2 regions of the Nocardiopsis sp. CNS-639 genome follow, and region 2 is predicted to be linked to the other one. Evidence: predicted binding sites of a transcription regulator. Region 2 holds the regulator's gene; the other holds the start of a gene.
What was found. Region 2 encodes LexA, which represses DNA repair genes until DNA is damaged. Its sites were predicted from a motif close to TCGAACANNTGTTCGA; they were not measured.

Region 1 (3,373 bases), on a different contig from region 2:
GGAAACGGAGCGGACGGGGCGGGCGGTCCCGGTGGAGGGCACCACCGGCCCGACCGCTGTCGGCGGCAACGGTTCAGAAGTCGGGGTCGGGGGCGTGGAGTTCGGCCTCCACGCCCTCGCGTTCGAGTTCCTCGCGGACCACCCGGTAGGACAGGCCCGCCGAGTAGCCCTTGCGGGCCAGAAAACCCAGGGCGCGGCGGATCCGCGTCTCCTCGTCCCTGCCCCGGGTGGCGGCCAGGCGGCGGCGCGCCAGGTCGCGGGCGGCCTCCTCCTCGTCCTGGTCGCTGAGTTCGCCGACGGCCTCCCGGACGGTGTCCTCCTCCACGCCGCGGGTGCGCAGCTCCTGGGCCAGGGCGCGGCGGGAGAGCCGTCTGCCGTGGTGGCGGGAGGACACCCAGGCCTGGGAGAAGGCGGCGTCGTCGATCAGTCCGGCCTCGCCGAACGTGTCCAGGACCGAGGTGACGACCTCCTCCTCGTACTCCCGGCGGTGCAGCGCCCGCTCCAGCTGGGCGCGGGTGCGCGGGGAGTGGGTGAGCATCCGCAGGACCAGGGCGCGGGCCTCGGCCTCGGGGTCCTTCCCGGGCGGGGCCGCCCCGCCCGGGGAGGGGCCGTCGTCCTCGGGGTGGTGCCGGTCCGGGGACCGGCTCCCCTCACGCATCAGCCGCGGGCGCCTTGGGGGTCCTGGCCGCGGCGCGCTTGGCGGGTGCCTTGGCCGCGGCGGCCGGGTCCGCAGCCGCGTCCGCGGCGGCCTTGGCCGGTTCGGCGGCCGGGCCGGAGGCGCTGTCGTCGCCCTTGACGGGCACGCCCAGCTTCTCCTTGATCTTCTTCTCGACCTCGTTGGCCATGTCGGCGTTCTCGCGCAGGAAGTTGCGCGCGTTCTCCTTGCCCTGGCCCAGCTGGGTGCCCTCGTAGGTGTACCAGGCGCCCGACTTGCGGACGATCCCGTGCTCCACGCCCAAGTCGATGAGGCTGCCCTCGCGCGAGACGCCCACCCCGTAGAGGATGTCGAACTCGGCCTGCTTGAAGGGCGGCGCGACCTTGTTCTTGACGACCTTGACGCGGGTGCGGTTGCCGACCGCGTCGGTGCCGTCCTTGAGCGTCTCGATGCGGCGCACGTCCAGGCGCACCGAGGCGTAGAACTTGAGCGCCTTGCCGCCGGTCGTCGTCTCGGGCGAGCCGAACATGACGCCGACCTTCTCGCGCAGCTGGTTGATGAAGATCGCGGTGGTGTTGGTCTGGTGGAGCGCACCGGCGATCTTGCGCAGCGCCTGGGACATCAGGCGGGCCTGGAGTCCGACGTGGCTGTCGCCCATCTCGCCCTCGATCTCCGCGCGGGGCACCAGGGCCGCCACGGAGTCGATGACGATGATGGAGACCGCGCCGGAGCGGATGAGCATGTCGACGATCTCCAGCGCCTGCTCACCGGTGTCCGGCTGCGAGAGCAGCAGGTCGTCGGTGTTGACGCCGATCTTCTTGGCGTACTCGGGGTCGAGCGCGTGCTCGGCGTCGACGAAGGCCGCGATGCCGCCCATCCGCTGGGCGCTGGCCACCGCGTGCAGGGCGACGGTGGTCTTACCGCTGGACTCGGGGCCGTAGATCTCCACGACGCGGCCCCGGGGCAGGCCTCCGATGCCGAGCGCCACGTCGAGCGCGATCGCCCCGGTGGGGATCGACTCCACCGGCGGGCGGTCGTCGTCGCCCAGGCGCATGATGGAGCCCTTGCCGAACTGCCGCTCGATCTGGGCGAGCGCTGTTTCGAGAGCCTTGTCTCGGTCTCCAGATGCCACGGGATACCCCTGTTGTTGGGTGGATGCCTTTTTCTTCATGGTGAGCACGACGCTACGCGGTCGCTACGACAATCGCGACGTCCCACGTCCGCCTGTGGATAACCCACCCTACCCGAACCTGTGTTCGATGTGGCGTACGAAACGGATGCGACCTCGCGGGAGGTCCGTCGCCGGATCAGCGTCTGGAGGCGGGCAGGTCGAAGGCGTCGCACACGGCGCGCCACACCTCCTTGGCCGCCACCCCGTCGGCGAGCGCCTGCTCGACCGTGCGGGACCCGAGCCCCTCCAGGACGTGGTCGCGGGCCACACTCTGCGCGTAGGCCTCGCCGAACTGCTCGTGCATGTTGTGCCAGAAAACCGTGAGTCTCATCGGGCCCAGTATCGGTGATCGCGGCGTCCGCCGCGCCCCCTCCCCTTTGTCGCCGCCCGCGGGCAGACTGGCGGCATGAGCCGTGCGCCCCGTCCCCTCGAACGCTTCGGACCCGCCACCAGGGCCTGGTTCGACCGGGCCTTTCCCGCGGGCCCCACCCCCGCCCAGACCGGTGCCTGGGAGTCGGTCCAGCGCGGGAGGAACACCCTGGTGGTGGCCCCGACCGGCTCGGGCAAGACCCTGTCGGCCTTCCTGTGGTCGCTGGACCGGCTGTCCTCGGCCCCCGTCCCCGAGGACCGCGCCCGCCGCTGCCGGGTGCTGTACGTGTCCCCGCTCAAGGCCCTCGCGGCGGACGTGGAGCGCAACCTGCGCGTCCCCCTGGCCGGGATCGCGGCCGCCGCCGAGGCCGGGGGGCACGCGCTGTCCCCGGTCACCGTGGGGGTGCGCACCGGCGACACCCCCGCCGCCGAGCGGCGCAGGCTCGCCACCCGGCCGCCGGACGTGCTCATCACCACGCCCGAGTCGCTGTTCCTGGTGCTCACCTCGCGGGCCAGGGAGGGGCTGGCCGGGGTGGAGACGGTCATCGTCGACGAGGTGCACGCGCTCGCGGGGAGCAAACGCGGCGCGCACCTGGCGCTGAGCCTGGAGCGGCTGGACGCCCTGCTGGACCGCCCGGCGCAGCGGATCGGCCTGTCCGCGACCGTGCGCCCGCCCGACCTGGTGGCGCGGTTCCTGGGCGGCGCGGACGTCGTGGCCCCGCCCGGCTCCCCCGGCATGGACCTGCGCGTGGTGGTGCCCGTCCCCGACATGGAGGAGCCCGGCGTCCCGGAGCCGGCCCGGCCCTCAGGCGGCGCGGAGGGCGGCGGGGACGCCCGGGGCGCGGACGGCGGCGGGTCCCTGTGGCCGCACGTGGAGCGGCGGGTCCTGGACCTCGTGGAGGCCCACCGCTCCACCATCGTGTTCACCAACGGACGCCGCACCGCGGAGAAGCTGTGCGCCCGCGTCAACGACCTGCACGCCGAGCGGCACGGCGGGCGTCTGCCGCCGGAGGAGGTGCCCGCCCAGGTCATCGCCCAGTCCGGGCACAGCCGCGGCGGCCCGCCGGTGGTCGCCCGCGCCCACCACGGCTCGATGTCCAAGGCCGAGCGGGCCCTGATCGAGGACGAGCTGAAGCAGGGGAGGCTGCGCTGCGTGGTGGCCACCTCCAGCCTGGAGC
Region 2 (3,373 bases):
CGCCGCCGGGGCGATCTGGTACGTGGTGGCGCGCGACACCCCGGAGGCGAGCGCCTTCGGGGTCTCGCCCGAGTGCTCCGTCGCCGAGACCGGGACGCTGGACGAACTGGTGCCCGACCACGAGTTGGAGGTCGAGGAACCGGTCGGCGGCCCGCAGGAGGCGTTCGGCTCCGGCTGGCAGTGCCGGTGGGCGACCCCCGGCGGCCCCGGCGAACAGGTTCCGGCCACCGCGACGCTGGTGGCCGTGGCCGCCCCCGACCCGGGCGGCGTCACGACGGCCGCCGACAACCTGCGCACCACCACCTCCCAGTACGACGCGCAGGAGCTGGAAGGCGTCGGCGAGGAGGCGGTCGCCTGGGTCCAGGAGAACCCGTACACGGTCGCCTGCGTCGGCGCCCGGGTGTCCAACCTGTACCTGGAGACCTGTTACAGCCTGGCGGCCAGCTACGACGCGCAGAACCCGGGCGACCGGGAGCGCATGGTCGCGGGCGCCGAGGAGTTCGCGCTGTCCGTGACCGAGGCGCTGCCGGACTCCATCCCCGAGTGAGGCTCCGGCGCGGCTACCAGGCCGTGCCCAGGAACTCCTCCAGCGCGGGCGCGACCTCCTCGGCGAAGGGGCGCTGTTCGTCCAGGACCGTGGCCCCGGGCTCGTCCCGGTAGCGGCGGAAGATGTGGTCGGTGTCGGGGACGTCCACCCGTCCCGCGCCCTCCAGACCGGTCATCAGCCGGTCCACGTCCTGCCGGGACACCTGCGCGTCCCGCTCCCCCCACAGCACCAGCACCGGGGTGCCCCCGGGCAGGTCCTCCGCCAGGTCGACGGGGTCGAAGGCGTCCATGTAGGCCAGGAAGTCCTCGTTGACCGGGGTGTAGACGCCCAGCACACCCCCGCTGGGCATCTCCACCTCGCTGAGCGCACGCCCGGACCTGATCGCGGCCCGTCCGGCGCGGGAGTCCGAGAGGAGCTGGACCACCTGCCCCTCCTCCACCTGGCCCGAGGCCTCGACGGCACGCGCCTGCTCGGTGAGCTGGCGGTCGATCAGGTCGAGGTAGCGCGTACCGGGAGGCGCGGCCAGCACGAGCGCGGGGGAGGGGTGCTCCGCGCCGATGAGATCGTGGGCGCGCAGCGCGTACAGGGCGCCCTCGCTGTGCCCGACGACGACCACCCGTTCGGGGTCCACCTCGGGCTGGGAGACGAGCTCCTCGTAGGCGGCCGCGACCTGCTCGTCGAAGATCACCGGGTCCACCGGCACGACCTCGCCGCCGGGGTCCGGCGTCTCGAAGTCCGGACCGCTGCCGTACTTGTCGTAGCGCAGCGAGGCCACCCCCACCTCGGCGAGCACCCGGGACAGGTTCTGGTTGGTGTTGGCGTTGGGGCGCACGGAGCTGTTGCCGTCGCGGTCGGTGGGACCGCTGCCGGAGATGATGAGCGCGCCCGGAACGGTGCCGGAGACGTCCTGGGGCATCCGGAAGGTGCCGGACACCTCGTGCCCGCCGCCCTCGAAGGCCACCTCGCGCTCGACGCCGCCGACCCCCGGCGCCTCGGCGGCCCCGTCGTCGGCGGGGGCGCAGGAGGCGGTCAACAGGACGGCGCTCGCCGCACCGAGCAGTGCGGTGCGCCAGCGGACGGCGGGGGAGGAGGCACGTGTGAACACCTCCTCAGCCTAGCGGCCCGTGCCGGCCGGCCCCGCGTCGTCCACAGGGGGAAGCGCCCCCGATCCCTCCGAGGGGAGAGGGACCGGAGACGCGGGTACGCGGGGACCTCAGACACGGCGCATGACCGCGACCACCTTGCCGAGGATGGTGGCGTCGTCGCCGTTGATCGGCTCGTAGGCCTCGTTGCGCGGCATCAGCCACACGTGGCCGCCCTCCTCGCGGCGCAGCACCTTGACGGTCGCCTCCTCGTCGAGCAGCGCCGCCACGATGTCGCCGTTGTTGGCGTCCTGCTGCTGGCGCACCACCACCATGTCACCGTCGGTGATGGCGGCGTCGGTCATCGAGTCGCCGACCACGGTGAGCATGAACAGGCGCCCCTCGCCCACCAGCTGACGCGGCAGGGCGAGCACGTCCTCCACCGACTCCTCGGCCAGGATCGGACCACCGGCGGCGATCCGGCCGACCAGCGGCACGGCGGCGGCGCGCGAGAGGTCGATGTCCTCGGGCACCAGGGTCCGCCCCGAGGCGCGACCGGGCGTGCGCAGCTCCACCGCGCGCGGCCGGTTCTGGTCGCGGTGCAGGTAACCCTTGCGCTGGAGGACCTTGAGCTGGTGCGCCACGCTGGACGGGCTGGACAGGCCGACCGCTTCCCCGATTTCCCTTATCGACGGGGGGAAACCCCGCTCCCGGACATAGCGCTGGATGCAGTTCAGCACGCTCTGCTGGCGCGCGGTGAGTTTGGGGGCTTCGGGCGTGGACCCGCCCGTGTTCTCCGTTGGTGCGAGAACGGTGGCGGTGTCTGCGGTTCCGGGATTCTCCTCCGGCACGGCCGGGCCTCCTCGGCATTCGGTTCGGTCAGGGCCTGCTTGTGTGACTGGCCACCCCCGGTCCGCGACCGTGCCGACCTGGGGGTCCACGTGATGGCGAAACCGGTGTGAAATCAAGGTCAACTTTAGTCGTTGCACACGGTGATATCAAACAAGCGTTCGAGGCTGGGGACAATTGCCGTCGCGCGTATTCGCGGACAATTTCCGGCCTGCACTTACGTGTGTACACGCGTTCACGCGCTGTTGTCCCCGGAATGCGCGAACGCGTGTCCGTGACAGCGGTTCCGGCCAGGCGCGGGGGTCTTATCCCGGAGCGCAGGCTCGACCGAAATCCCCGCGACGCCGGGATTCCGACGCCCGCCGCCGGGGCGCGGGGGCTCCGGGCGGCGACGCTATCCTTGAGCGCGGTGCCGGGCCGCCCCCGCAGCGATCCGCCCGCGCCGACCTCCCCGCCCATCCCGCCGCCGCGGACCGCGATGCCGCGCGGCCGTTCGGCCGTGTCCGTGACACGCCCGTGCCAGGGTTGCGGCGGGTCAGGAAGAAGTCTAGGTTCGACCACAACATCTGGTGTGGCGACAGGGGCGATTGCCCAGAAGTTGTGGTTTAGTGGTACCTAAGCGTTGTCGTTCGGTGAGAGAAGCAGGTGAACCAGGGTGCACTGTCCGTTCTGCCGCCATCCGGACACCCGGGTGATCGACAGCAGGTCCACCGACGACGGCGCGGCCATCCGACGCCGCCGGTCCTGCCCTGTCTGCGAGCGCAGGTTCACCACCCAGGAGACCGTCCTGCTGATGGTGGCCAAGCGCTCGGGGGTCACCGAGCCCTTCAGCAGGACCAAGATCATCGCCGGGGTGCGCCGGGCCTGCCAGGGCCGCCCCGTCTCCGAGGACGCC

Region 1: recA (recombinase RecA) is a predicted target of LexA. The motif match lies at 1,900-1,915, and genes of this name have one in related genera.

The regions. Positions count from the first base shown of each region.
Region 1 is NZ_KB906854.1:317,981-321,353, reverse strand. It holds gene recX (recombination regulator RecX) at 74-658, opposite strand; gene recA (recombinase RecA) at 651-1,787, opposite strand; gene G011_RS30845 (DUF3046 domain-containing protein) at 1,963-2,157, opposite strand; gene G011_RS0101250 (ATP-dependent helicase) at 2,233-3,373, shown strand, end outside.
Region 2 is NZ_KB906864.1:83,644-87,016, forward strand. It holds gene G011_RS0117610 (hypothetical protein) at 1-547, shown strand, start outside; gene G011_RS0117615 (S9 family peptidase) at 561-1,652, opposite strand; gene lexA (transcriptional repressor LexA) at 1,761-2,480, opposite strand; gene nrdR (transcriptional regulator NrdR) at 3,134-3,373, shown strand, end outside.